Regions from separate parts of the Bifidobacterium sp. genome, predicted to be linked through region 2. Evidence: riboswitches for the same ligand, from Rfam matches in the RefSeq annotation. Region 2 holds a riboswitch; each other region holds the start of a gene.

Region 1 (10,021 bases), 160 kb from region 2:
TCCCATAGGCCACCCGAAGGCATTAGCGGAACTCAATTCTTGCTTCCAGGAGCTGTGAAACGTAGACCATGTGTGTTTAACAGTCCATGAACGGTCATCACTGAGTAACCATGCTCGGTATGTGGCGTGAGCCGCTGCAATCGAAGGGAAGAAACCTACAACAAATACTCCCATGAGTGTGTGGAATAACATCGCAACATTGACGATGAATATCATCACCACTGTTCTGCATAAGCGCTCATAGCTTGTTGAAAATCGCGACAGCATAAGAACGACCTCGATTTCTTTCCTTCTGTTGTCTGCGTGCTATTGGTATTGAAACAGCACGCAGACAACAATTAATGTGAATCAACTTCGAAGGTATTAACAGGCGTATGTATCAACTCCTGTAGATACCGCAACATTGGAGATTAACCTTTAACAGCACCAATCATGACGCCCTTATTGAAGTACTTCTGCAAGAAGGGATACATGACTAGCAGAGGCAAGGTCGAGACAATAATGACGCCGTATTTGATCTGTTCAGCGAAACGTTGAGCTGCCACAGCTGTCATGCCAGCACTATTCGAGTTGGTTTGGTTAGCAAGCAAGATGGATTGCAGCACGTTCTGTAACGGTTGTTTACTGGCATCACGAATATAAATCAGACCAGTGAAATAGTCATTCCAATGTCCAACGAAGTAATACAGGGCAATCACAGCAATAATGGCGCTTGACAGTGGCAAAACGATACGAACGAAATAGCCTATATATGACATGCCATCGATTTGTGCTGCATCATGAAGCTCCTCTGGAATAGAGGTTTCAAAGAACGATCTAGCGATGATGAGGTTATACACACTGACTGCACCAGGAAGGATAAACACCCACATAGAGTTCAAAATGCCAATCTGCTTATACAACAGGTAGCTAGGAATTAGGCCGCCGCCAAAGAACATCGTGAATGTAAACAGGAACATGATTACACGACGCGGCTTGAATTCAGAGCGAGACAAGGCAAATGCGGCTGGCAGGGTAACTACCATATTGAGAGCTGTACCTGCGAAAGCATAAATCAGGGTGTTTTTATAACCGGTCCAGATTCGAGAATCGGCGAATATCTTCGTGTATCCGGTGAAATTAGTGCCTTTAGGGAGGGTAAGTACCTCACCAATAGCAACTTTCGTTGGATCAGAGAATGAAGCGATAACAATGAACCATAGTGGGTAAAGCACTACCAGAATGATTGCGACAACGAGTACGGCAATCAGTCCGTCGGCTATGCGGTCACTAAGCGTTTTGGATTGTTTCGTTTTTTTATTCCAGGGAATATCGTTTCCACTGATTTTAGAAGTTTCCGGCTGACCGGAAGATCCTTGCAAAATTGTTGATGTCATAGTGATTCCCCCCTCAGAAGATACTGGTTTCGGAAACTCTCTTCGAGATCGTATTGGCGATGACGAGGAACACGAAGTTGATTAATGTATTGAACAGTCCTATAGCTGTCGAATAAGAGAACTGATTGGACACGATACCTATCTTGTAGGTGTATGTCGAAATCACTTCTGAAGATGACAAGTTAAGAGCGTTCTGCATCAAGAACACCTTTTCAAAGCCAACGTTGAGCACACTTCCCATATTGAGAATTAGCAGTATGCCACAGGTTGGCAGAATAGTTGGAATGTCAACATATCGGATGAGTTGGAAACGACGAGCGCCATCAACTTTTGCAGCTTCATACAGTGCTGTATCAACGCTGGACAGAGCTGCGAGATAAATAATCGAATTCCAACCTACGTGCTGCCAAACTTCCGTAATCCAATATATAGGGGTAAAGAGATTAGGATTCCCCAGCAAGCTGGTGTCTCCAAGGAAACGTCCTAGCAAGCCAGTTCCTGGTGTCAGGAAGATATTGATCATTGCCACAATCACCACAGTTGAGATGAAGTGAGGCATGTACGTGATGGTCTGAACAAAACCTTTAACCTTGGTGCTTCCAATCTGGTTGATAAGCAGTGCCAAGATAATTGGTGCAATGAAGCCCATAACCATCGTCCACAAACTGATGGAAATGGTGTTCTTCATAATGTTGCCGAACATCGGTGACTCAAGGAATTGCCTGAAATATTTGAGCCCGACCCAAGGGCCTCCTGCGAGGCCCTTGCTGGGAACGAAATCTCGGAAGGCAAGCTGAACGCCATACATTGGTACGTAGGCGAACAGCCCAATGAAGCAGATAGCTGGTGTTACCATCAGCCATAATTGCCAGTAGCGCTTGAAATGTTCACCCAAACGTGAGATGAATGAACCATGCTTAGGCATCGCTGGATGCCTTTCGTGCCGCTTGCGTCGCTTACTTGTTGTCGCTGCCGCTGCGACTGGGACTATTTGCGTAGAATCCTGCAAACCAGGGGTAACCTGTGTTTGCCCTGCCGCTACGCTTGCGACTGTTGCGCTCTGGGTCATTGCGCTTCCCTTCCGATTGCGTTAGCTAGCCTGTGATCAGTTCTTGGTGTACTCGTTGTAGTACTTTTGCCAGAGTTTGACGTTCTGTGTGAGTCCTACACTGTCAAGCTTCTTCACATAGGCATCCCAGTCGGCATCCACACCACCCTTTTGGATCCATGTGGCGGTCTTGGTCAATGCATAGTTCAATACAGCAGTGTTGTTATTAGTGATGGTTGTCTGATCATCCGAATCTGGACGAACGTAGATTGGCATGACATCCTTGGTCTGATCAACGTTGGCGAATGCCTTGGTGTAAGCAGAATCTGCTTCCTTCAAAGCCTCACTAGCCTGGTCATTTTTGACGGTTGCACTATCTGGAATCCAACCAGCAAAACGATCAGCAGTCGCTTTGCATGGGTCTTTGGTGCTGGAATCGAAGCAACGATCGTTGACTGTGTAGGTGCTGTTGTCTGAGCTGGTAACGTCTTCAGGAATATCACCGTAATACTGTTGGATTGAAACCTTTTCTCCGTAGAGTGCGTTAACCACCTTATAAATGGCTTCCTTGTTGGGTGCATCTTTGGAAACAGCGATGGCGTGGTTGGATAGCTCAGTCAAATCCTGTGAGGAATCCCAAGTGACATCGGAATCAGGGGTCGAAGCTGTTGCCTTGAGTGAAGGTAGTGCCACATATTGATCCTTAAGTTTCTCAAAATCAGTAGTAGCCCAGCCAACTATCATGCCGCTCTTTGCAGTTTTGCCGTCGCTTACCGTATCAGCGGTTATGGCAGCGTCTTCTCGTGTTAGTGCATCTGCAGGAATGAGTCCTTGCTCCATCAAGGAGTGCAAATACTTGACAACACTCTTATATTCGTCGCTCTCAAGGAAGTTTCCGACTTTGCCATCCTTCACGTAAATGCCTTGGAATGAGGGTGATGTGCCGGCGAAGCTAGTGGTGATTCCCATAGAATTCAGCAGTACAAAGGGATTCCAAAGTGAGAATCCTGTGGTGTCAATTCTGCGCATATTGAAGGGCACTTCATCCGCTTTGCCGTTGCCATTAGGATCTTGAGTCTTGAAAGCGGTGAGAACCTTGGTTAATTCATCCCAAGTTGTGGGCATTTGCAGACCGAGTTTGTCTAACCATGTCTTGTTGATGAACATGTGATTCGAGGAGACACGGTAGTTTTCTCCGCGGTCAGATGGCAAGACATAAACATGGCCTTCTTTGTCAGCAACCATCTTTTTGGCACTAGTCTGAGTGGCAAAGAATTTCTTGACATTGGGCATTTGGTTCAAATGCTTTGAAAGATCTTCAAAGTATGGATATTGTTCGCCGTCTGTCGGATCGAAGGTGAAAATTGAGACATCTGGAACATCACCCGAAGCCAAAACTGCGGATTTCTGTTGGCTCCAAGATGAGTCAGCGACATCATCCCATTTTATTGTGCAGTCGCAGGCTGTTTCGATGTCCTTCGTCCACCCCATGGTTTTCATCGCTACATCAGTTGAATATCGTGTAATGAGAATCTTGACGATTGGTTTTCCATTGGCGTCAACTGTGGCCTCATCGCTGCCAGAACCTCCACACCCAGCAAGAACCATCGTTGATGCAAGCGCTGCAGCTGCTAGTGAGAGCAAGCGCCGTTTAGCACCTCGTCGTGCCATGATTTCCATCCTTTCATTCTGTTCTTCCCCAACGTGCCCCGTCGTTGGCGGCGCAAGAAGGTACCTCACATTCCAATACGGACCATGCAGATGAGTATCCGTTGCTTCTCTGCTGGAATGCTGACATCAAATTAACACGTCAATCGATTTACGTCAAACGATTGACAGCGTTTCTTGAATGTTTGTTTCTATGAAGCTCCGTTTGTGTAGTAAATCCAGAATTATTTGTAATCAAGAGCTCCTAAGAAATGCTGTATTTCCAACAAAAGCCCGTTTACTAGCAATCTGCTGTCCCCCAAAATCCCTACACAAACGCACATCCTTGCCCAGCGGTAGTGTAAATCCCGACTCGGGGTGCCGCAAATAGTTGCTGCTGAGAAAAACCCGTCGAACCTGATACAGCTAGTACTGACGAAGGGATGTCATGTGATGACTCTGCATAATCAATGCCCACTACGAAGTGTATTTACATATTGCGCTACCAAGGCTGTATGTAGTGAAAGTAGTAAGGGGCAACAACGATGAATACCACAGCATACGACGTACTTAAAGCTCAATGTTCACAGGAATGGGATAGTACGATTCACCATCGTTTCGTGAACGAGTTGGTATCTGACACCTTGCCTGACGAGATATTGCGACATTACCTTATACAAGATTGGCAATTTTCTTACGATTTCTATTCACTACTGGGTGAGGCCATTGCTGCAGCAGATACAATGCCAGCCAAAGTACGCTTGGGCCAGCAGATGGGCTTTATCGCTAATGACGAGAATACCTATTTTCACGACCGCTTTGTACAGTTCCATGTGAGCGATGATGAACTAACAGCGCCCGAACTCACTCCCTCTTCCAAGGGATTCCGCAAATTGTATCGGGATGCTGTTGACTCTCATTCTTATGCTCAAGCACTTGCGGTGCTGGTCGTTGCAGAATCTATCTATTTGGATTGGGCTGAGGAATCAACTGCGGGAGGAAGCAGGATGCCCGAAAAGGATCAACATATCGGCTGGATTGATGTGCATCGTGGCAATGATTTCTCTGCGTGGGTCCAGTTTCTTATTGATGAGTTCAATCGTGTTGCTGATCCTCAGGATTCTGAAGTTGCCCGTCATTTCACCGATGCCGTGCACTTTGAATTGGGGTTTTTCGATGACGCTTATATACACGAATAAACCCTGATGTTGTCGATAACGGAATGATGACGTCAACGATGTGTAAGGGCTGGGATATATGTGAGGAACTATCTCAGCCTGTACGCATTTTCCTAGGCAATAATTCTTGGCAATATACACCAACTGCGGATCAGTATTGCTCTCGTCCTTCCTCTTTTCAAGGTCACTGGTAGCGACTGTATGTTCTTCTAAACTCATTCATATGGATGCACCACTATCATGACGTGGTATATATGGCAGTTGGGCTATGTAGTGAATGTGTTAAGGCAATGTGCCGTGACCAGTAGGGATTGATGCTATGAACGATTCTTTTGCAATATGCAACGTAAATATTATTAGCGAAGATGCTCAAGATGGTCTGCTGCGAGGGTATAACGTCGTCGTCGGTACTAACGGTACGATTACGGCGGTTGGTCCGAAACAACACACTGTAGTTCCACAGAACTGCCATCGACTAGATGGTAGCGGAAAATATTTGCTTCCCGGATTAATCAATGCGCATGTCCATCTCTTTTCAGAAGGCAAACCCTTGCCTGAATTGTTGACAGGCCCTACATTTCAACGAGCAGTCAGCTCTGTGCTTCATAGCCCAATCGGGACTCTACTATCAAAGCACCGAGCAAAGCTCAATGCACGAACCTTGTTGCTCTCGGGAGTAACTACATTCCGTACCGTGGGAGATGTGGGTTATGAAGCGGTCGCTCTGCAGCAGCAAATTGATAAGGGCAAGGAACTCGGATCAAGAATGTTGGCTTCAGGACCCCTTCTCGCTATTACAGGCGGGCATGGCAGCCCTCAGATAGCGCTGATCGGTGATTCCCCCTCACAGAACAGGAAGAACGCTCGCATCAATATCATGCATGGCGTAACTGCAATCAAAATCGCAGCCACTGGTGGTGTCACGGATGCTAGACGAATAGGTGATGCCGGTCGCCCCCAGATGAGCGAAGAAGAGATGGCGGCAATATGTGTAGAAGCGCATCATGCTGGTCTTTTAGTTGCGGCGCATGCTCAAAGTCCATTGGGAGTAACAATGGCTTTACGCGCTGGTGTGGATACGATTGAGCATGGTTGTGCGATGAACGATGAGATTGTTGACCTCTTTCAGAACAATCCCCTCTCGTTACGTGGCTGGTCAGCGCTGATCCCGACATTATCTGCGGCGTTGCCTCTTGTGAAGATCAGCCAAGATATCACTGGCGTAAGTGACATTGTTGTAGCGAATGCGCATATTGCGGTTGATGAAATGGTTCAAGGAATTCATGACGCACGGGCTAACGGCATTTCCATTGGTATGGGCACAGATACCGCTATGACATTCGTAACCCAATACAACACCTGGCGTGAACTTGCACTACTGAATAGATTCGGTGGTCTCAGCCCGATTGAGGCAATTCATGCAGCGACTCAAGAAAATGCGAAAATTCTAGGATTTGAACAGGTCACAGGAAAGATTGAAAAGGGTTTCTCTGCCGATATGCTTCTTCTAGAGGACAACCCGCTGCAGTCGTGGAATAGCTTTAAACATCCGGAACTAGTTATTGCGCGAGGCAAAGTTCTGATGAATCCACACGTTACGCGCTTTAGCGATATTGACCAGCAGCTCGACAATATGCAGCAATGAGTAGTAAGGCGTAAGGAAGATTGTAAACATAATAGAAAACCGAAGAGGGGAACAATACTGTGGGCGATGCAGGAATCGAACCTGCGACCCCTTCGGTGTGAACGAAGTGCGCTAGCCGCTGCGCCAATCGCCCGAGTTTGGGTAAGGACTCGGTGTCCTTGTGGGCGATACTGGGATCGAACCAGTGACCCCTTCCGTGTCAGGGAAGTGCGCTACCGCTGCGCCAACCGCCCGGTAAAGTCTTACGACTTCGAGGTGGGTACGAGAGTCGAACTCGTCTAAACGGCTTTGCAGGCCGCTGCCTAACCGCTTGGCTAACCCACCGTGACTGGTCTATGTCTCGGACCTCGAGCGGGCAACGGGACTCGAACCCGCGGTCTCGACCTTGGCAAGGTCGCGCTTTACCAACTAAGCTATGCCCGCATCACTGCACCTCATGCCCAGAAGCTTACCTCCAAGCACGAGTCACTACTATAACTACATGGTTGGCATTACGCAAATTGCGTGTCTTATCAGCGAGTCTCAATACATCAAGGAGTGTTCTCGCTTGGAAAAATCTTCAATCCTCAACAATTAGCAGCTACTCTAAGACCTGTGAGTGAAGAAGCACTGCAATCCCAAAACGTATTAATCGCGGCGTTTGAGGGCTGGAATGATGCATGCCAGGCAGCGACTAATGTACTGCGCCATCTTATTGACGCATACGATTCGCGCGAAGTGGCTCGTATCAACTGTGATGGTTTCTACGACTATCAGATTTCACGCCCGATGATGTGCCATGTTCAAGGCCAACGGCGCCTTGTTTGGCCTGAAACAGTTTTCTATGAAATCACCATCGATGCGCATCACAAGATTTTTGCACAAATGGCTCCTGAACCTAACTACAGGTGGAAGGAGTACTGCATACGCAGCATGCATATTGCTGAAGAATGCGACATCGATACGATTGTGACTCTTGGGTCAATGTATGCTGACTGTCCTCACACCCGTCCTCTACCAGTTGAATCGTATAGTGACGACTGTGGCTGTGACAATGGAGACGAACACTGTGGTCCAATTGGCATTCCAACTGTGTTAGATACCTTAGCTGAAGAAAATGGCTTTGCTACGGAACCAATTTGGATTTCTGTACCTCAGTATCTCGGTAGTGATGAATGTGCACAAGGGACCCTGCAACTGTTAAGAACACTCTCAGATCTTTTGGGCGTGCCTCTCAAAGAGGGTGATTTGCAAGAACGAGCAGATCGTTGGAAAGCGCAGGCAGAGGTATTAATCCGCTGCAACGACGATTTATCTGATTATGTGCATCGGCTGGAACGAGAATATGATTTTGAGCATAAAGTTCGTGAGCAGGCAGAACTCTCTACTATGAATGTTGGAGACATTATCGCCGAGGCTGAATCCTTCCTCCAAGAGCCAGGTTCAGGTAGCTCTTCAGATAATTCCTAGAGTCTTAGCGCTTGTGTAGGGATTTCTCTCTACATTACCTAATGTGGGATTGACGGAACATTGAAATTCCGCCAATCCCGCATATGCTGGAGTGCAGGCATACATAGAAATCCCTACACAAATGTGTATCTGCCCCTTATCGAGGGTTGTTTAAGCGACAGAACCTGCAAGTGGTGCGAGCACCCCTGTGATGAGCAGCAGTGCAACGATAACTGCAAGTGCTATACGGTAAATGGCGAAGCCTTTATATGAAAATGTGGAAACGATTTTTAAGAAAGCGATAATTACTAAATACCCGACTACAAAGCTCACCAGTGTTGCACAGATAGTCGCTCCCCATCCTGGGAATCCTGCAGCACTACTGGCATCGCCCAAGGATTTTACGGTTTCCAGAATTCCTGCACCGAACACGGCAGGAATAGCCATTAAGAAGCTAATTCTCGCAGCATCCTCTCGGGTATATCCTAATGCTCGACCAAAAGTAATTGTTCCACCTGAGCGGGAAACACCAGGTACTAGAGCGAGCATTTGTCCAACACCGAAAATTGCTGCATCTTTAAGAGTCATTTCTGCAATCGTCTTTGATTGTTTACTCCTGGCGTCAAAAAACCACAGGAGCAAGCCAAAAACAATCAGCATCAATACGGTGATCCAAAGGTTGCGTAAACTGCTCTCAATGCTCTTCTGGAATAGCACTCCTGCTATCACGATAGGCAACGTTCCAACGATAATAAACCATCCGAGTGATGCATCTTTATCGTCTGCGCCAAGTCTCTTGGACATTTCTGCACCATCTTTGCCGCGCAAACACATAAACCAATGGCTAAGAATTCGAGCAATGTCATGGCGGAAATAGAGCAATACAGCACTTTCAGTACCAAGTTGGATGATTGCTGTAAATGCCGCTCCTGGATCTTGTCCAAGTAAAGCCCCTGCTATACGTATATGCGCACTTGAAGAAACAGGCAGAAATTCGGTGAGACCCTGAATGATTCCCATTAGTATCGCTTCGAAGAAATTCATAAACCCTCGTATTACTCATGTGTTTAACACAGATGTTGTTATCTGCGCATGCATAACCTTCATTAGAGTAGCGAAATTCCAGGAACTTTGGCGTATCGACCGGCTTGTCGCGCAGAATGCCCACAATGGGTAAGTGCTACAACACAGCAGAATAGTCAAACAACTGCTCTGGCTCCGCAGTTGAGTTGGGAGATGTTATGGAACAGTACAGGAAATCCAGGGCTCACTCCCCTCACGGGTTCTTTGAGTGTGAGGGCCGTGGCCTGAAATGGTTGCGTGAAGCCTATGGGCATGGTGGTCCACGTGTGGTCGAAGTTTTCGGTTGGGGTGACGATTACCTTGATATTGAGCGTGTCAATTCCTCATCTCCTACGCCTAAGGCTGCATATGATTTTGGGGCAGCTTTAGCGCATCTACACGATTTTGGCGCGGACTATTTTGGTGAGGCACCAGCAGGATATTCTGGTACTTGTTACTTTGGTCCTTTGCAAGATCCTGTTCCTATGGATACTGGCAATTGGACAACTGCTGAAGAATACTTCGCTCAAGGTCGTTTACTGCCGATGGTGGAGCTAGGTATCCAGCGTGGGTCTCTTAATCAGTCTGACATGAGCATGACGCAAGACATCGTATCTGCATTGCCTGAGTTGCTAGG
Region 2 (10,021 bases):
TCAATATGCCTTCCATTCATGTCAATTTTGGAGCTCGAGATGCCAAATATCAGCTTTTGGGTGTTTTGGGAGTTTCACGTTCAGCCTGTATTGGGTATTGGTGGTTTAGGATTGATAGCGGCGGATAGTCCACAGGTATATTTCACTATGAACTACAACGATAGTGAACCATAATGATGGTGAACTTCACATGCCTATCAGTCCTATAGGGAAGGAACGAGAGTATGGGCCAGCGAAATGCGGTGGTGGTTACTCACAGCCGCTTACGCACCGGCGGTACGGTTGTTCGTGAGGCTGTTGAGCAGCTAAGACAATCTGGTTTTTCTGTTTCCATTATTGACAATCTTGAGGCACCGGAGTTTGGGATGCCGTCTCCTTTGGTCAGTGAAGATACTGAAATCGTTGTAGTGCTTGGTGGTGATGGCACGATACTGCGTGCCGCAGAATTGGTGAAATGTACTAACGTTCCTATTCTCGGTGTGAACTTAGGGCATGTAGGTTTTCTTGCAGAATTTGAAAGTTTTCAAATGAGCGAAGCGATGGGCAAAATTGCTGCTCACGACTATTCGATCGATTCCAGAATGATTGCGCACATTGATGTGTGGCTGCCTGGCGCAGAAAAACCTATCAGCGATTGGGCGTTGAATGATGTGACCTTAGAGCGTTCTGACCGAGGGAAAATGGTCGAGGTCAGCATCCGCGTTGATGATGTAGAGATGAGCTCTTTCAGTTGTGATGGGGTCATTGTGGCCACCCCAACTGGTTCAACCGCATACGCATTCTCTGCAGGCGGGCCGATAATATGGCCTGATGTTAAAGCTCTGCAGTTAGTACCTTTAGCTGCCCATGCCTTGTTCGCACGGCCACTGATTATCGGCTCAGATTCAAAGTTTTCGCTCGATATCCTCGATGAATCCACATCGGATGGGTGGATTTGTTGTGATGGAAGACGTCAACTGGGGTTGCCACGAGGCACTCGTATTGAGGTCAGAGAATCGCATGATACCTTGCGATTAGCCAGACTTTCCGGGGTGCCCTTTACTAGTCGTCTTGTGACGAAATTTGATCTTCCTGTGGTTGGTTGGCGTGAGCACCGATATCACAAGGGACTGCGCCAAAATAGTGCTGGGCAGCATGATGGGCAGCAGATTGCTCAGCAGGCGCAGCAGCAACAGCGAAGCCTAGAAGCGCCAGATCAGAGTGACGGTCAGTAGAAAAGGTGAGCAATGCTTGAGGAACTTGAAATACGCAACCTTGGCCCAATACGGCACGCGGTGCTTTCCACCGGCTCAGGAATGACAGCTATCACTGGTGAAACTGGCGCAGGAAAATCGATGTTGTTGGACGCTTTGCGTTTAGTGTCTGGCGCGTCGATTCAATCAGGTAGAGCTTCGTCAGGCACAAGTAATGACGTGTGGGCACAAGCTGTTTTTGCAGTTTCTCAAGGGTCACAAGCGGACGAATTAGCAAATGATGCCGGTGCCGCAGGCGAGGATGGTGAGCTGTATCTCACCAGATCAGTTCCCTCTCATGGTCGTTCGAGAGCGATGCTTAACGGGCATACGGTTCCACGAAGCGTGCTTGAGAATATCTCGGCGCATATGATTACCATCCATGGTCAGTCAGATCAAATGCGTATGGCATCTTCCGCTCGCCAACGTGAGTTTTTAGATCACTTTGCCAACGACGGTGAGGAACTCGCGGCATACACCAAAGCTTGGGATGCGTTGCAATCTATTAAGCACAAACTCAACATTCTTGAAGGTGAGCAATCCGCTTCAATTGCTCAGGCAACATATTTACGAGAATCAATCGCACGAATTAACGACGTTGATCCTCATAAGGGCGAAGATGAGGAGTTAAAATCTCGCCGCGAACGTATTGAACATGCGGCTGCAATAACTCACGGCGTGGCATCCGCTCTGAGTGCACTAGACCCTTCTCAAATGGATGTAGACGCACAACATGCTGGAGCGCTATCGTTGATTGATGATGCAGCGCGGTCCTTGGAAGATATTCATATCCACGAAGTTTTTGGCGAAGCTGCGGATACATTGAAATCTCTGAGCCAAGAAATTAGTGAAGTGGTTTTTACTCTCAGCGGGCAAATTGATGATGAAGACAGTGCCAGCGATCTCGATACGATTAACGGGAGAATCCACGAGCTAGATGAGTTAACCAAACGTTGGGGTCCGAGTATTGCTGACGTGCTCGTGTGGCGGGATAAAGCAGAAAATGATGTGCAGGATATGGATGCATCACCTGAACGTCTAGCAGCATTACGAGCTGAACTCGATAACTTGAATAAACAAGCAATGGCTGCCGCTGACGCGCTCAGCGTAGTTAGGCGCAAAGCGGCTCAGCAGTTGAGCCAGCGTGTGAGCAAAGAGCTTGAAGCGCTAGCTATGCGAGGATCGATATTAGAAGTCACAGTGAATCCTAGAACGAGTGGTGGGCAGAACTCCAACATTTTAGACGCTCACGGTGGTGACGATATTGAGTTTGTGTTTACAGCATTTCCAGGAGCCCCGCGTTTAGCGATGGGCAAGAGTGCATCGGGCGGCGAGCTCAGCCGATTAATGTTGGGATTAGAGTTAGTTGCCGCTGATCGCAGTGTCGGCACGTCAACAGAAACAGGCTCGCCAAATAATTCCTCGCGAGGTCAGGTAACGGACGCATCAGCAAGCACTCCAGATAGGGGTGTGTTTATTTTTGATGAGGTTGATGCAGGTGTTGGTGGCAAAGCAGCTGTTGAATTAGGTAAACGATTAGCGTTGTTGGCACAAAGTGCTCAAGTGATTGTGGTCACCCATCTCCCACAGGTGGCCTCATGGGCGGACACCCAGTTCGTAGTATCGAAAGGTCTGCGAAACGTTGAGGCTGCACCAAGCGAAGAAGGGGAGATCCAGCAGATTCAAGAGATTCAAACTGTCGTCGAGCGTGTTGAGGGTTTGGAACGTGAACGAGAGATTGCTCGCATGCTAGCGGGCAGTGAATCCGAGACTTCCTTGAGTCATGCTAGAGAACTGCTGCAATCAAGCCGAATTTGAGCTATAGCTGTGAGCCAAGGATATGAGCCCACGTATGAGCTCACGTTGTGCGATTCAGCAGGCACACACACAGCCAAGTGCGTGAAGCAGACAAGATTTCTTGTCGTCATTCGGCGGTAGCGTCGGAACGACTTATGTTACGGGGGAACTCGAAGGAGTTGAGAGAGACCACGGATGAATGTCATCCGTGCCTGACCCTTAGAACCTGTTGGTTAATACCAGCGTAGGGAGGAACAGCAATGAGTACATTAACGCCCGTCCTGTCAATAGCAGGCTCCGATTGTTCGGGTGGTGCGGGTATCCAAGCTGACATTAAATCTATGAGTGCGAACGGTGTGTTTGCCATGTCAGTCATAACTTCTGTAGTTGCAGAAAACACCGCACGAGTCATATCGGTGCTAGATGTGGACGCGAGCATTATTGCTGATCAAATTGATGCAGTATTCGAAGATATTCCACCAAAAGCCGTCAAAGTTGGGATGCTTGACAGTCCCGACATTATGAAGGTCGTGGTCAATAAGCTCAATCAGTATCAGGCACCTAATGTGGTTATTGATCCTGTGATGTATGCCAAGAATGGTGCGCCGCTGATGGATCCATCTTGCATCGGTTGGCTCATAGAAACGGTGATTCCACGCGCTGACGTATTGACTCCTAATATCCCTGAAGCTGAACGTATTGCAGGTATGTCTATTACCGACATGGATACCCAGAGGGAAGCTGCTCAACAGATTCAAGCTATGGGGTGTTCAAGCGTGCTAGTCAAAGGCGGGCATGCCAAAGGTGATGCTACTGATGTGCTTTTCGACGGTGAACGTTTCTTCGAATTCACAGCACCGAGGATTCAGACCAAAAATACGCATGGTACTGGCTGCACATATTCTTCAGCAATCGCTGCAAATTTGGCCTTAGGGTTACCGTTCCACAAGGCAATTGAACGAGCCAAGCAGTATGTCACTATGGCTATTGAACATTCTCTCGAACTTGGTAAAGGTAATGGGCCAACGAATCACTTCTGGGATTTGTATGCTCACGGACTCGACGGTTTCAAGGAGTAAACACGTGAGCAATCATCTCAACAACGGCAAAGCCGCAATCTTTGATTTAGATGGTACCTTGCTCGATTCAATGGGTGTCTGGGATGAGCTGGATGCACAATCTTTGGCGAAACGAAACATTGAAGTTCCTGAGGATTTCAGCACCACCGTCGCATCAATGCAATTTCGAGATATAGCGGTCTATACCATTGCGCGCTTTGGTCTCACTGATACTCCCGAAGACCTCATGCAGGAGTGGAACGGTATGGCTGCAGAAGCTTACGCCACCACGGTGCAGTTGAAACCTCACGCTGCCGAATACTTGGAATATTTGTATGAGTCTGGCGCAAAGCTGGCAGTCGCTACTACGCTACCTCCCGAGTTGCGGAATCCAGCGTTACAGCATGCTGGAATTTCTGAGTATTTCAGCGCTATTTGCAGTGTCGACGATGCTGGCGGTAATGGTAAAGAGCACCCTGACGTGTATCTACATGCCGCGTCGCTGCTAGGGATTGCACCCAAGCATTGCACGGTATTTGAGGATTTGTTGGTCGGTATCAACACCGCTGGAAGCATTGGCATGCATCCGTGGGCGATGTTCGATGCTTCATCTGAACAGCAGTGGCAAGATATCTCTGCATTAGCTGAAGGTGCAATCCACGATTTCTCGGATGCTCCCCGCGAACTGCTCTAAAGTATTCATCCGAAACTGTGCAATAAGCACGCTAAGACCTAGAAATCCTGCCGCCAACGTGCTTATTGGCACAGTTTCAACTTAAGGAGTACCAAGCTATGTCAACAAAACGTCCAGCAGTATTACCAGTTTCCTTCGATCACCTCAGCAGATCAGTCAGCACACCAATAGCACGAAGATTCTATGAGGTTTCCAAGGATGTGTGGCAAGAAGGCTATGAGCAGCCATTCGTGCAAGAACTGGGGAAGGGGACGCTCTCAAAGGAGAGATTCACCTTCTACATGCTTCAGGACTATCTCTATCTCAATGATTATGCCAAAGTGCATGCGCTCGCGATGACTAAGAGTGATGATGACAGAATTATCGAGAGGATGGTGCAAGTGCAACAAGCCATTGTTGGTGAGCGAGATCAGGTGCACAAAAGCTATATTGAGCGCTATGGCATCACTCGTGAACAAATTGAAGGGGCCACGCAATCAGCTTTTGCCAGAGCTTACACCTCGAATATGCTCGCTATCGCTTATGCTAAACCACTGGTTGATGTATTAGTGGCTGTGCTGCCTTGTGCTTGGGTATATGCAGACTATGGCACTCGCTTAGCTCACGACAACAGCGCAACCCTGGCTGCCAATCCTTACAAAGATTGGGTAGACATGTATGCTGCTGATGATTTTTGGCAGAGCGCTGTTTGGCTCCTAGACATCATAGAGGACCAGACTCGAGAGCTTAGTGAGCGCAGACTCAAAGAATTGGACTCGATTTTCCGTGTAGGCGTAGAACACGAATATATGTTTTGGGACAGTGCTTACCGCATGCAGCGCTCATGGAAAGCGCAGTGGGACGAGCGGTGAAGTGCGTAGCGGGACGCACGCTGATGCTCAAGGCATAGCTGCACCCTATCAGTGATACGAACCGATGATAATCGCTACGAAAGCATTATGTTACATCGGTGAATAGTGGTTTCAGGGCTCATCCCTAGCGTTGGGCACAGTGGCAAGCAACCTCAATGATGAGGTGTTTCCACCCTGCCCATAATCTCAGCAGTGCAGTACTCCGCAACGCTAATCAAACCGTATCTAAGCATTCGTCGGGATTGATGTAGCGCTGAAGCGCAAATGTCATTTCGTCAATATTCTCTCGTCACTGTCCGCTCGATACTGTCCGCTGTAGTAATCGCTGCACTACCTAAGAGCAGCGACAATTTGGCAAATATGAATATATACGCAAAAATTAACCTATTCGCATAAAACTGAACTATACGTATAATAAATTAAGTCAGTGGTTAAACCCATGTTTTTGGGCATTCCCCCTAACGTGCATCTGGATTTCCAGATTCTCGTGATCGTTGCACTACTAGTGCTGTGGATCAGAGCTCGGTAGCTGTTAGCACCGGTCGCGGGGGGGGGGCGTCTTGTCGGTCGTTGAAGGGGAGTTATTGGTATGGAGTCGGACGTGTTGCTCTCTCACGAAGGTGAGAGTGCGGATATTAATGAAATAACGCCGGAAGTGGCTGGGGCAAAGCATGTTCGTGGTTCCGGACCATCGCCTGAAGAAGAACACAAGAATCGCAAGCGCGCGCTGCCTTGGATTTTGGTTGGCGTGCTGCTGTTGGCGTTGTTGGGTGGCTTGGCGGCTTGGTGGTTAATGCGTCCTGCAGAGACTCATGAGGCTGGCGGCGTCAGTTGGGCGCAAGGTCAGTCATCTGAGTCGGGGACTCCGTTGCAGCCTGGGAGCGTGCGTATTGCCGGGTATCCCAAGGTGGAAGTTACCGGCGGCTCTGTGGCTCATGCACCTATCAAAAACTCTGCAGAAAACACTTTCGCAGTGTCATACATTTTAGATTTGGATGGGGAGACGCTCTGGGAAAGCGGCTTAATTAAACCTGGCGTGGAGGTGGGAGAGCAGCGTCTTTCCCGTGCTCTTTCACCCGGCGTTCATAAGGCTACGTGGCTGGTTCAGGCGTGGACTTTGGATGAGAAAGATCCACAGGGATTAAACAAGGTGGAAATGCCTTGTGAAATCACCGTGGCTCAGTAGTAATCAAGAAACAACAATGAGTAAAGGATTGAAGATCATGACTACAACAAGCAACAAGCTTCGTTTCGCTGCTGGTGCAGCCGCCCTTGCATTGCTCGCCTCAGCTTCCTTCGTGGGTGCCGCTAGCGCAGCAGAAGTTGGCACTGGTGATCACAATATTGATGTCACTGTCCAGATTTATGCCGATGATGCGGCAGTAGTGGTAACTCTGCCTTCCGGCTTCAACCTGGATGGTAATGCACCTGATGATGTGTCTGAGTGGGTTGGCGACAGCGGCAACATTTCCATCGATGAGGCAACAGGATTCAATGTTGCTGTGAATATTGCGGAAATCAGCGACAACAAACTGGTCGTGAGCTCGGGCAGTAATGACTTGGAGTATGGCGTCAGAATCAATACCGGAACAGAAATCACTGCGCAGGATGGTACAGAGCTGCTTACTGCCGGTGATGGAGAAACCGCAACTGGAACATTGCAAGCTCGTTTCGTTGGTGGTGTGGTTGACAGTGATGCCGAGGCTGGCGACTACTCAGGTCAACTAACCTTCACTGTCGTAGCTGAAGAAGCAGAATAAGTCAGGTTTCTATTGCGAAATATTGGAATATCACTGTGTTGGAATATCACAGTGTTGGCAATTTCAACAGTTTCGCAATCTCATGTAGTGACGGCGATTGTGCTTGTTAAACCATCGCCAATGGATGTGTGCCGTGTCTTGGTGTTGGGAGTGCGGCACAGACGGTATCAATACCGTACTTATGGTCGCGTGCACACACACGCGACCACCACTCAACATTCCCAGTGGTAGTGGTGCACATGATGCGGAATTGGTGAGCGAGGCTTCGCTCGCAACAATCTCTTCAAAGAAGTGGTGAGGGTTCAATGAGACAGAACAGCATTCCAGCGCAGGTGCGACGGGTTCAGGTGCCGCAGGCACAGAGGAACGCACGACTGCGCCCGCAAAAGCGTCTGCTGAGTATGCTGCTATTGCTCCTCACCTGTGTAGCCGCCAGCATCATCTGCGCCAACGTCTTAACCCCACAACCAGCATCCGCGAGTGATGAACAGGGTTACGGCAACGATGGGTATTTCAGCGCGTTGAAAGCTGCCAAGATTGATGGCAGTAAAGTTTTGCCTGTGCTTGATGCGGACAGCGCCACTGTTCCGCAAGGAGATGGCTGGGCAAACACACGCCGGATATTGTTTGGTAAACAGGGGAATCAACAAACCTACAACAATTATTCGCTACAAAGTGGATACAAAACACTTGGCTTCGGAGACATTCCCTCTAAGATAGCCGACAATGCCGTTGGCAGTGGTGGGCAATCTAAGAAAACCTATACCACTGGAATTCAAAGCAATGAAGCATTGCTATTCTCTGAAGCGGTTGTTGCAGAAGGTGTGAAATTTGATACCACTACAAATAAGAAAAACACCTTCGAGTATCAACTAGCAGGCTACCAATCGAATCTTGCTACAGTATTGGATGCACCAAATAGTACTGCAGACATTGCTGGCATGAACTACTCTCCATTCGAACAAGATGTGATGACAGCAACTGAACTTAAAGGCGTTTGTGTAGCAGATAACACCGAAGGTTGCAGTTATGGTGGTAATTGGACTTACACAGAACATCGCACCACAAATGCATATAAAGTGTTTCCACTTTCCTACGGTGATTTGAATGTGTATTTTGGTACTGACAGCTCTAACAAGAACGACAACCTCGCATTATCAACCGGAGAAAAGAGTAGAAGTTATTGGCTCCGTTCTCCGGACATGAATGGCGGTCAAGCGGGGTACGTGAATTATCAGTATTTAATACCAAGCGAAATTACAGTGGATAACTCAGATGAAGCTGTAAGACCAGCTTTCCTCCTAAACGTCTCTAATCTGCTCCTTGCTGCTGAGAGTACTGATCAATCTCAGTTGCCGTTAGCTGTTACAGATGCTGACAAGGACAAGTCGCTGCGCCTCACCTTTGCTGATGAGGGTGAGTTGGTGACGCGCTTGAAGTTTGACAGCGTAACGGTGGCTGAGGGGTCTGATGTGCAGGTTCAGGCTAGAGGCACCATTGCGGTTTCTGGTTCCTCCACGTTCGACGCTGACGCCGATGGCTGGGGTTGGAAGATTATTGATCCCGCCGCTACAGATGGTAGCGTGCTCGCGTCAGGACTAACCTCCGGTGACGGGAATATTACCATTCCTGATTCGCTCGTTGCTTGGCACGATTACGAACTCTATGTGTGGGCGCAAGAAAATGGTAGCGCCGAAGAGGGTTGGTCAAACAGGGCCACTGAACCGGTGAAAATTACTCTCGAAGCAGTTGACACCACTGTCGATTTAGGTGCTGACGGGTATTTCAGCACGCTCACGAGCGATAGCCAGAATATTTCTGCTGGTGACTATGCAACAACCCGTCGTATCGTATTCGGTAAGCAAAGCAGCAATGGCACCTACACTGGGCGCACACTCACTGCCGGCTACAAAGTACTCGCAGTAGGGGCAATCACCAGTTCAGCACAGAATCCCTTCGCATCGGGTAACAGCACATCATCCAATACCACTCTGCTTGGCTCCAAAGAGGCGTTGCTCTTCTCTCAAGACACAGTTACGAGCGCTTTCCGCTTCACGGGTGATCAGAACTCCGCAGTATTCGACAGTGTCATCGGCGAATATTCTTCATCGTTAGCTGCCACATCAAAGCAAGTTGGCAAGCAGAACTACGCACCTTTCGAGCAGAAACTCCTACGTTCAAGGCCAGTCGAAGGTGTGTGCGGCTCAACCGCAGCCTCATGCGAAAGTGGCAGCCAGCCTACAGACAATACTTCCGCATTTAGCTATCTCACCTTCCCGCTCTCAGGAGGGGATCTCAGGAACTCTATGGGTCATTCGAGCGGCGCTAGTGCCGATACAAATCTGGCTAATAACGCCAGTTACTGGCTGCGCTCCTCAAAATGGGATACCACAAAAAACGCTTTGTATGTGAACAGCGAGGGAGGCGTACAATCAACGCACGCTATCAATGCGGAAGCGGGATTACGCCCAGCATTCAGACTCAAGCTCAACCGCTTGGTGTTAGCGGCTAACAATACCGATCAGTCGCAAACCGCAGGTGACACACGCCTCACCTTCGCAGATATGAATGCAACATTAAGCAATGTGAAGGTAAACGGCTCAACGGATTTGAATGCAAAGATAACTGT
Region 3 (10,021 bases), 520 kb from region 2:
ACGCCCTGCTGACATTCCGTTCAAAGCTTCCGATGCGATTGCAACATTGTTGGCATATTCCGCGAAAGTACGTTTGGATCAAATAGGAGAGCATGACACCACCGACACTCTGACCAACGGTGTATCGTCACGTCGTAATCAGCTGCTGATGGATATCAGTTCCGAGTTGGGAGTCGCTAGCGTTGATGGAGCTGCCGAGGCTGATATTGCAGCCTTGAATGCTCTAGTTAACAAGGTTGCTCCGAATTACAAGCCTTTCGGCCCGGTCTTAGCTGATATTGTGCGCGACCGTCTCCGTGCGCTGTTTGGCGCTGCCGGTGTGAAACTACAACAAATCGAAAAGCGAGTTACCGATACGTGGCAACTTGGTGCCGGTTGGTCATACTTCACTGTTGCTGCCTTGCTACTAGACACTCGGGAAGGTGCATCCTCTCGAGGTGGAGATTTAGCCACACTTGCATCTGATCCAGTTTCTACAGCAGCCGCAGCAAATGATCTCATCGATCAGGCGGTTCAGAAAGTAGCTCAGGCACATTCAGTGAGCGTTGGGCTGCCCAGTGCTGGTGGTGCCGCAGGCGGTGCAGTTGTGGATTCAGCAGCTCTCGATGCCTTCGCGCAACAAGTGACTGGTTCGAAGGGTGTACTGGCCTCAACTGCTCGCTTTGTTCTCAACCAACTTGGCGTTCAGGAAGCTCTTCCTGAACAGGAAGAGGATGAGAGTGCAGCCGTTGTCGAAGCTGTACAGGCTGAGCTTGGTGCCGATTGGCCTCAACAGGTTGCTCCTCGATTTGACGATCGCAAGGCGATACTGTTTGACGATCGATGGGCCACAGCAAGAGAAGATCTTGCTCGTATCTTCTACACCCGCGACAAGGCACTGATGTCATTGAGCTTCCTTGGTGCAGGCCAACAAGTGCAAGAGCAGGCTGCATGGTATGCCACCAAGTCTCGTAAGTCTGGTGACGATGAACTGGCGCAGACCTTCATGCGTATAGCGCAAGAGGCAGGTCAGTCTACCTTGCAGGATGCTACGGCATCGCGTTTTGCCAAAGACGTGGCAGTTGTTACTGGTGTTGCGCCTAATTCCATAGCAGCTCAAGTTGTGGCTGGTTTGCTTGCAGGAGGCGCCACAGTCGTGGCAACTTCGCACAGTTTCAAGCCTTCCATCGTTGAATGGGCCAAGCGCACTTATCGCGAACACGCAGTTGGTGGGGCAAAACTCTGGCTGGTTCCGGCCAATCTTTCCAGCTATCGTGACGTGGATGCCTTGGTGTCTTGGGTTGGTAATGAACAGAAGAAAACAACAGGCGCGACTACTACGATTCTTAAGCCTGCTTACGAGCCAAGTCTCTTCTTCCCGTTCGCTGCTCCTCCTGTGCACGGTACTTTGGCTGATTCAGGTGAACTGTTTGAGTCTCAGGCTAGGTTGATGCTCTGGGGTGTGGAACGTGCAATCGGAGGTTTTGCGGCTCTCGGATCAAGTATTGATGTTCAGCATAAGATGCACGTGGTGCTACCTGGTTCTCCGAATCGCGGTATTTTCGGCGGAGATGGAGCTTATGGTGAGGTCAAATCTGCCTTCGACGCCATTGTCAACCGCGCTCGTGCAGAAAAGAACTGGTCCGATCGTGTCACCTTTGCACATCCTAGAATTGGATGGGTTCGCGGCACTGGACTGATGGGTGGCAATGATCCTCTAGTGGAAGTTGTTGAACGTCACGGTCTTAAGACTTACTCGACAGAGAAAATCTCGACCGAGTTGCTCGCACTGTGCACGGTGGATGCTCGGATTAAGGCTATTAGTGCGCCTCTCGATGTTGATCTGACTGGTGGGCTTGGTGATTCGCCTATCGATATCAAGGCGCTTCGAGCAGAAGCAATGGCTGATGCTGCTAGAAATGAAACGGAGCAAGCTGCTAACAGCGCAAATGAGGGAAGTCGTGCAGACACAGGCTCTGCTGCAGCCGTGATTAAGGCCTTGCCTACTCCTCATGTACCTAGCCAGCCACATGTCAATCTTTCTGAGTGGAAGCGCGTGAGTGCCAAACCAGAGGATGAGATTGTCATTGTGTCGGTAGGTGAGCTTGGTCCTTGGGGTTCAGGACGTACACGTTTTGAAGCTGAGTTAGGTATCCACTCTGACGGCCAAGTTGAACTCACAGCTGCAGGTGTGCTCGAGCTCGCTTGGAATATGGGTCTACTCGTTTGGCAGGATAGTCCGAAGGCTGGCTGGTATGACGTCGAGGGCAATCTGGTCCCTGAAGAAGATATTGCTGAGCGATATCACGATGAAGTTGTGGCTCGTTCTGGTATTCGCCCATTCGACGAAGGTATGGGCAACGACTACAAAGATAATACTGATGAGGAAACGGCTGACGTATTCCTCGACCACGATGTTGAGTTCTCAGTACCAACAGAAGACGTTGCTAGAGAGTATGTGAAGTTGGATGATTCTCATACTTCTATCCGACCTGATGAAGAATCAGGAGAGTGGATAGTTACCCGACATCAAGGTTCAGTAGTGCGCGTACCTCGTCGTGCGACGATGAGTAGAACAGTTGGCGGACAGTTCCCGAAGGGCTTTGACCCGTTGAAGTGGGGTATCCCTGCTTCTATGGTTGGCGCAGTTGATGAGATTGCTCTGTGGAATATCGTCACAGCCGTGGATGCATATATCTCAGCTGGTTTCTCACCAGTCGAGATTTTGCAAGCCGTGCACCCCTCGATGGTGGCCAGCACACAGGGTACCGGTTTCGGTGGTATGTCCTCGATGCGTAAGCTGTATCTGGATCGCTACCTGAATAAGGAAGTACCGACCGATATCCTGCAAGAAGCGCTACCAAACGTGGTCGCTGCACACGTGATGCAGTCCTACATCGGCGGTTATGGCAGCATGATTCAGCCAGTATCGGCTTGCGCCACAGCAGCCGTCTCCCTTGAAGAGGGTGTCGATAAGATTGCTCTGGGTAAGGCTGACTTCGTAGTCACTGGTGCGATTGATGACATTGGTGTGGAATCAGTGATTGGTTTCGGCAACATGAATGCCACTGCCAATTCTGCTGAGATGTCTGCAAAAGGTATCAGTCCTCGCTTCTTCTCGAGAGCTAACGATCGTCGACGTGGCGGATTCCTTGAATCACAGGGCGGCGGCACGATTCTGGTAACACGCGGTGACATTGCATTGCGAATGGGATTGCCAGTGGCCGGTGTCGTTGGATACATCCATTCCTTTGCGGATGGTGGACACACTTCGATTCCAGCACCAGGTCTGGGCGCGCTTGCGGCCGGACTCGGCGGCAAGGATTCTAAGCTGGTTCACGACCTTGATGTCTTGGGTGTTTCTCCAGATGAAATCGGTGTGGTATCCAAGCATGACACGTCAACTAATGCCAATGATCCGAACGAATCTGAGCTGCACAACACCTTGGCCCATGCTATTGGCCGTGCAGATGGTAATCCCTTGTATGTGATTTCACAGAAGAGTTTGACTGGTCATGCCAAGGGTGGTGCTTGCATCTTCCAGATCAATGGTTTGACTCAGCTCTTCAAGTCAGGTGTAGTCCCAGCGAATGCTTCTCTAGATTGTGTTGATCCTAAACTTCGCCATGATGACCATATGGTATGGCTGACCAAGCCTTTGCCTGTTGGCACAGTCAAGGCAGGTTTGGTAACTTCACTGGGCTTCGGTCATGTCTCTGGCTTCGGTGCAATCGTTAACCCGGGTGCGTTTGAAGCTGCTGTGGCAAATACGGCTGGTAAGAAGGCTTTGGAGGAATGGCGTGAGAAGGCTAATGCTCGTTTGGCAGCAGGTCAGCGTCACTTCATCGAAGGCATGATGGGCCGCGCTGAACTGTATACGCCAATTGATAACCGTCGCTTCCATGAAGATGGTCATGGCTATGACGGTCACGAGGTTGAGAAGGCTATGCTGCTTAATCCAGCAGCTCGTCTCGGTGAGAGTGGATACTACGAGCGCTGATCTCATGAGTTCTCGTTGAAACTGTGCATTTGGGCACGCTAGACATCGATTGTTGGTCTGCTGCGCGTGTCCAAATGCACAGTTTTTGCTTTGACAAAGGGGGCGAATTCGTTTGTGTAGGGATTTTTGCGTTATCTTGACACTTTGAATAAACCGGTTGTTGTTATTCCGCCATTGTTGAGCCATGTGCAGTGATTTGCACTTTGGAATCCCTACACAATAATCGCTACGTCTGATTGGAGCTGAATAATGACTCCATGGCGTGCTGTTTAGTGCTTCTGCGCAGTATGTATATTCGGGTAAAGAGCGAGAGAATGAAGATATGGTGATTGAACATGCGGCAGTAGGGGCAGTTCTTGGCCTTGGGCACGATGTGGTGGATGTGCCTGCCTTTGTTGAGCAACTCAACATGCCAGGTTCCACTTTCAAATCGTTGTTTTCAGTGCGAGAGCGTAGGCAGAGTGAGATACGAGCTCAGCTCAAAGGCGATGGTGAGAATGTGCACCTCGCAGCACGCTGGGCAGGTAAAGAAGCAGTGATCAAGGCATGGGAAGAAGCGCTGGGGAATAGACCATCTCCATATTCAGTGGAATCTATCCCGTGGGCTCAAATTGAAATACTTGATGATTCGCGTGGACGACCACATGTGGTGCTTGCCGTAGCTGTAGAACAGTGTTTGCGTGAATCTGTAGGACGCGCCAGTAGACGCGAAGCAGATACACAACATGATGAGATTACATGGCATCTCTCGCTCAGCCATGACGGGACTGTGGCGTCCGCAGTAGCCATATGTGCTTTACCACCTGTTGAATGAGAGCAGCTGTCATCTCATATAGACACCAGCATTACGGCAGTTGCGACAATTCTTCCTCAGTGAGTAGCAATTGTGTGGCTGCGAACGAGTCTTGAATTTCATGTGGATTACGGGCACTGGGAATGGTGATAAGTGTCTCGCAGCGAGATAATTCCCAAGCGAGTACTACTCGTTGATAGGAGATGCCGCGTCGTTGGGCTACTTTTTTGAAAGCATCATAAGCGCCTGCATCAACAGGATCAAGAAATCCTCCCAGCGGTGACCAGCACACAAAAGCTAGGTTTAAGGCCTTGCAATGGTCCATGGTGTGCAGCGGATCTGGGTATGAGGGTGAGAACTGATTCTGCACGGCTACCAAAGCTTTGCCAAGAATGTGATGTGCAACGTCGATATTGTGGTTATCAACCCTAGAGATTCCAATAGTGCGAGCAACCCCCTCATCAACTAGCTGACGGAAAGCTCCCATCTGATCTTCGTAAGGCACATTGGGGTCATCGCAATGTGAGTACAGCAGTCCCAAGCTTTCAACCCCTAATCGCTGTGCTGATTCTTTTGCTTGAGCAATAATGGTCTCTGGCCGTGCGTCAGCCTGCCATCCATATGTTCCATATTGATCTACGGTGCGAGACCATCCGATTTTGCTTGCTATCAGCACATCTTGTTGTGGGCCATCCCAAGTTGTTACTGCCTCATGGACCAAGCGTTCTCCATAGTCAGATTGTTCCAATCTTGAGGCGTTGTTGTGAGATTGAGGCGAGTATCGCGGTAGGTAGTATGACCATGCCGTGTCAAGGTAACGCACCCCAGCGTCGAGTGCACTATGGATGGTAGCAACAGCTGTGGAATACGCTGGGCGACCTTCAATAGACAGAGCCATACATCCGAGGCCTAAGCGCGGGATAGTATAACCGGCAAAATCTATGGCGCTGATTGTTGTGGTTGATGTCATCGCTGCTGTTCTTCTTTCGAGTGGCGTGTAAGCGGAATTAATGAGTTTCTGGAAAGTCACCCAGATCTATGGTTGGTGTTTGCATACCTAGGGCTTTCATCTCAGTAATCGGATTCATGAATTCACGCTCGCGCAGAATCTGACCGTTACGCATTTCGAAGGAATAAATGAAATGATTCCGGTAATGCACGGGTGGATGGCTGGGGAGTATGAGGGTACCTTCGCCGTCGCACTCAGCCCACAGCTGGTTAATATCGTCAGTTTGCCATATACGGATGTTGTGCCATTGCCAGTCAGGGAAGTGCTCTGCAGACCAGATATCGTATTGTGCGATACTGTCACGGCCCTGCGCAAAGACTGGGGAGCCGCTGTCAGAAGTCCACAAGCCTGAAATACCATCTTCGCAAAAGAGCTTATGTCGTTGTAGTAGCGCTTCGCCATGACCTGAGTGAAGATAACGCTCAATAACCGTGTAGTTCTGAGCGCGCTGATGCTCAACGGTTTTGCGCTGTGGAGCGCTGCCCTCGGGGATATCGATACCAGATTCGTGTGCTGCTGTCATGCTTACATCATGCCAAGTAGCAAGACATTGCTATCTCAGTGTTGATGTCATTGAGAATCTGAACATACAAGAATGTCGATGGTTGAGGCGAATATCATAATCGTAATCGAACGGGAGCCTGAAAAGGCTGAGAGGAAGTCCTAGACTTCGACCGAGAACTTGATGCGGGTAATGCCGCCGTAAGGAAATGGTTATCTAACGTCAAATGACGTTGACTCTTTATTCCCGTCACCCGTTGTAGGTGATAAGAAGTACCCACCCTGATGAAGAAGCATGGGCAAGGTATTGTCATTCCCCTCAATGGTGTGGCGGTATTGCTGTATGGGATTCCGTTCCCGATAACTCAATGTTGCGTATGCAGTAGTGCACCAACGAATGATGGTGTCGCGAGATTCGTCCCATGGATGTTGGGGGGGTACTCGTGCGTACTGGATGCGCAACTTGTGGCAACAAGGGGGATTGTGCAGTGATTATTAATGGGGAGCAATACGCGCGAAGCGTTGCGCTTAGTGTGTCTGACTTGCTCAAAGAGCGAGGCTTACAGGCTCAACGAGTGGCAGGTTGAAGTCAACGGTGGCATCATACCGTTGCGCAAGCACGCTGAAACGATGCTGAGTGATGACGATACCGTCGAAATCGTAACTTTCGTTCAGGGAGGCTGAGTGATGATTTCTCAAGAACAATCTATATCAGCTAGCACCGAACAGATCGAGGCTCGTCGCGCAGCATTTAATCGCTGTGGTGATCCAAAAAGTTTGGTGAGTAAACAAGAGCTTCAGAACGCTCTATTTGAGCGTCACACTCAACAGGTACAACGTCAGCTAGATGCCGCCCATGTTGCTATTGCTGGTCTGGGAGGCTTAGGCTCGACCATAGCTGTAGCGTTAACACGCATAGGAGTCGGTCATTTACACCTGGTGGACTTTGATCGTGTAGATATGTCGAATCTCAATCGGCAACAGTACTTCCTCAAAGATCTTGGGCAGCTGAAAACTGAGGCACTGAGATCGAACCTTGCTCAAATTAACCCCTATGTTGAGGTTCGTATTGATTCTGTAGCAGTCAATGAGCAGAATGTAGCTTCATTATTTGCGGACGATGAGATTATCGCGGAAGCTTTTGATGTGCCCGAGAACAAAAGTATTTTAGTGAATGCGGTTCTCGAATATCTGCCTCATGCTCAACTGCTGACTGCCTCTGGAATGGCGGGGTTTGGAAGTTCAAACACCATCGAAACTAAACGTATCTCGGAGCATTTCTATTTCTGTGGCGACGGCGTGACTGCCCCTGTGCCAGGAGAGGGGCTTATGGCTCCTCGAGTTGGCGTTGTTGCATGTCACGAGGCCAATATGATTACCCGACTTATCCTTGGTCAAAATGTTGCCTGAATGATGCAGTGATCGGTATTTGAATTCTTAAGTGCAATTGAATTTGTCAATACAAAGAAAGTACGATGATGAGTGGTAGTAACCCGATAGACCCGATAGATATTGCACAACAGTCTGGTGGATCTTCGCCTGCTGAGAATGTGCAGACGCTGAGTGCTCAAGAGCTCGATGAATTAATCGGCACAGCGCACAATGTTGCTCTGTTACCAGTTCCTGGTGAACATGCCTTTGACAACTTAGCGACAGGAGGAAGCGATCCGCTAGTTCTTGGTGGGCACCAATTCACTAGTCGATTCATCCTTGGCTCTGGTCGATATGATGTATCGCTCATAAAAGCGGCCATTGAAAATGCAGGAACACAGATTGTCACCATGGCGTTGCGTAGGTGCAGAACGCCTGAGAATAATCTTCTCGATTTCATTCCTGATGGAGTTACTATGCTTCCCAACACTTCAGGGGCACGTAATGCGCAAGAGGCTGTGCGTATTGCCAGACTTGCTCGAGAAGTCTGCGGCACTGATTTTATCAAAGTCGAGATCGAGCATGAGACGAAATATTTGTTGCCAGATAATACGGAGACAATCAAGGCTACGGAACAATTGGCGAATGAAGGTTTCGTTGTTATGCCATATATGATGCCTGATCCTCTGGCTGCCAAACAGCTTGAGAATGCTGGTGCAGCTTGCGTGATGCCTTTGGGCTCATTAATCGGCTCAAATAAGGGCTTGGGGACACGTGATCTAATAGAAGTCATTATTGACAATGCTAAGGTTCCGGTAATTATTGACGCAGGGATAGGACGTCCTAGCCAAGCTGCAGAGGCTATGGAAATGGGAGCGGACGCCATAATGGCCTACACGGCGATTGCTAGTGCTCAGAACATTCCAGTAATGGCTCGTGCATTTAAACATGCCGTGCAAGCAGGTAGAGAAGCATATCTCGCTGGTTTAGGCATCGTCACTCATGGGCGTGCAGTTCCTTCGAGCCCGACAGAGGAATCTGATTATCTGGGTTCATAGTGAACTCATTACGTTGATAACTGCGATAATAGTGGAGTTTTTTTCTGAATATTGCTCGAGATATCTCTACTATTATCGCAGTTATCGTCTAACTCTGTGCATAAAAGATCAATCTTGAACTAAGGCATTACTGCTGGCACGGATGATTGCCTCTGCCACCGTGTCAAGAGCAGGAGATGAGAGTTTCCACTGTTGCCAGAATAGAGGGAGTAATAAGGGCTCTTGTGGTGACAGCTGGACCAAAGTGTTTTTCGGATATGTGGCGTAGCTTGTGGAGGGGATGAGACCCCATCCGAAGCCTAATGAGACGGCATCGTTATAGCCTATCGATGTCGGGACGAAATGCATGGGCGGATGTACTTTGGCTCGAGTGATTCTGCGAATAAAGTGATATTGCAACTGGTCATCGCGGTCGTATTGCACCAATGGAGCATTTTCCAGTGATTCCTTGCTGAGTCCATTTGGGAACCATCGGGCTGCAAATTCTGGTGTGGCGGCAGCGAAATAGGCCATGGACCCGAGTTTGGTCATGGTGCAACCTTGGACGGGTGTTTCCTCGGCCGTGATAGCAGCCATAGCTTCGCCTGAGCGCAGCATTCGTGTAGAGATATGTTCATCTTGACGTTTGATATCCAGCGCTATAGATTGCTTTGCTATCGGTGCCAGAGCAGGTAATACCCACCCCTCTAATGAGTCAGCATTAACAACGATACGAATGTTTACTGTGCTGTTGCGTTGCTCGCTGTCAATACGTTGGGCGGCCTCTTCTTGTGCCAAAGTGATTTGTCTGGCTAGACGAAGTAGAAATTGCCCCATGGCTGTTGCTTGCACAGGTTTGCTGCGTTGTATAACGATGTGGCCGACCTGCGATTCCAACGATTTGATACGCTGACTGATTGCTGATTGTGAAATGTGCAGTGTGTCAGCTGCAGCGTCAAAACTGCCCTCCTCTACGATACTTTGCAAAGCGAGTAATTGATCGAGTGGTATAGCTCTGATGTTTGCCGATAAGTCATGCGTCTGTAGCTGCGAAGCGGTATCGCTAACGTCGGTTAGCTTCTGCGAAGCGGCTGACCTGTCAATTCGAGGCGTTCCAGGATATTCTCTCATATAAGAAATTCTAATATATTATAAATATAATTACTTGGACTTACTTCATTAGTACAGCTAATCTCCAAGTATGAACTCGATTTTCCTTCCCATACTGCTCTCTGGTTTTCTCAGCCAGGCAGGTCTCATCGTGGCTGTAGGCGCGCAGAATACTTTCATCATTCGTCAGGGCATTGCTCGATCACATGTGCCACAGATTT

What was found. Region 2 has a riboswitch for thiamine pyrophosphate ahead of thiD (bifunctional hydroxymethylpyrimidine kinase/phosphomethylpyrimidine kinase). Riboswitches for the same ligand answer to the same signal wherever they lie in the genome.
Region 1: another riboswitch for thiamine pyrophosphate. It lies ahead of LKI20_RS06105 (TenA family protein); the one in region 2 lies ahead of thiD (bifunctional hydroxymethylpyrimidine kinase/phosphomethylpyrimidine kinase).
Region 3: another riboswitch for thiamine pyrophosphate. It lies ahead of thiS (sulfur carrier protein ThiS); the one in region 2 lies ahead of thiD (bifunctional hydroxymethylpyrimidine kinase/phosphomethylpyrimidine kinase).

Annotation. Positions count from the first base shown of each region.
Region 1 is NZ_JALCLM010000001.1:1,409,077-1,419,097, forward strand. It holds gene LKI20_RS06085 (YesL family protein) at 1-267, opposite strand, end outside; gene LKI20_RS06090 (carbohydrate ABC transporter permease) at 411-1,376, opposite strand; gene LKI20_RS06095 (ABC transporter permease) at 1,390-2,301, opposite strand; gene LKI20_RS06100 (extracellular solute-binding protein) at 2,482-4,095, opposite strand; TPP riboswitch at 4,436-4,532, shown strand; gene LKI20_RS06105 (TenA family protein) at 4,617-5,270, shown strand; gene LKI20_RS06110 (metal-dependent hydrolase family protein) at 5,569-6,894, shown strand; tRNA gene LKI20_RS06115 (tRNA-Val) at 6,955-7,027, opposite strand; tRNA gene LKI20_RS06120 (tRNA-Val) at 7,056-7,127, opposite strand; tRNA gene LKI20_RS06125 (tRNA-Cys) at 7,148-7,218, opposite strand; tRNA gene LKI20_RS06130 (tRNA-Gly) at 7,245-7,317, opposite strand; gene LKI20_RS06135 (PAC2 family protein) at 7,489-8,343, shown strand; gene uppP (undecaprenyl-diphosphatase UppP) at 8,494-9,366, opposite strand; gene LKI20_RS06145 (fructosamine kinase family protein) at 9,564-10,021, shown strand, end outside.
Region 2 is NZ_JALCLM010000001.1:1,252,824-1,262,844, forward strand. It holds gene LKI20_RS05375 (hypothetical protein) at 40-174, shown strand; gene LKI20_RS05380 (NAD kinase) at 225-1,214, shown strand; gene LKI20_RS05385 (DNA repair protein RecN) at 1,227-3,050, shown strand; TPP riboswitch at 3,182-3,297, shown strand; gene thiD (bifunctional hydroxymethylpyrimidine kinase/phosphomethylpyrimidine kinase) at 3,290-4,108, shown strand; gene LKI20_RS05395 (HAD family hydrolase) at 4,113-4,781, shown strand; gene tenA (thiaminase II) at 4,880-5,632, shown strand; gene LKI20_RS05405 (hypothetical protein) at 6,222-6,818, shown strand; gene LKI20_RS05410 (hypothetical protein) at 6,856-7,392, shown strand; gene LKI20_RS05415 (DUF6273 domain-containing protein) at 7,698-10,021, shown strand, end outside.
Region 3 is NZ_JALCLM010000001.1:727,873-737,893, forward strand. It holds gene LKI20_RS02940 (type I polyketide synthase) at 1-3,979, shown strand, start outside; gene LKI20_RS02945 (holo-ACP synthase) at 4,302-4,793, shown strand; gene LKI20_RS02950 (aldo/keto reductase) at 4,825-5,742, opposite strand; gene LKI20_RS02955 (PhzA/PhzB family protein) at 5,780-6,304, opposite strand; TPP riboswitch at 6,405-6,508, shown strand; gene thiS (sulfur carrier protein ThiS) at 6,781-6,966, shown strand; gene thiF (sulfur carrier protein ThiS adenylyltransferase ThiF) at 6,970-7,692, shown strand; gene LKI20_RS02970 (thiazole synthase) at 7,758-8,711, shown strand; gene LKI20_RS02975 (LysR family transcriptional regulator ArgP) at 8,820-9,821, opposite strand; gene LKI20_RS02980 (LysE/ArgO family amino acid transporter) at 9,892-10,021, shown strand, end outside.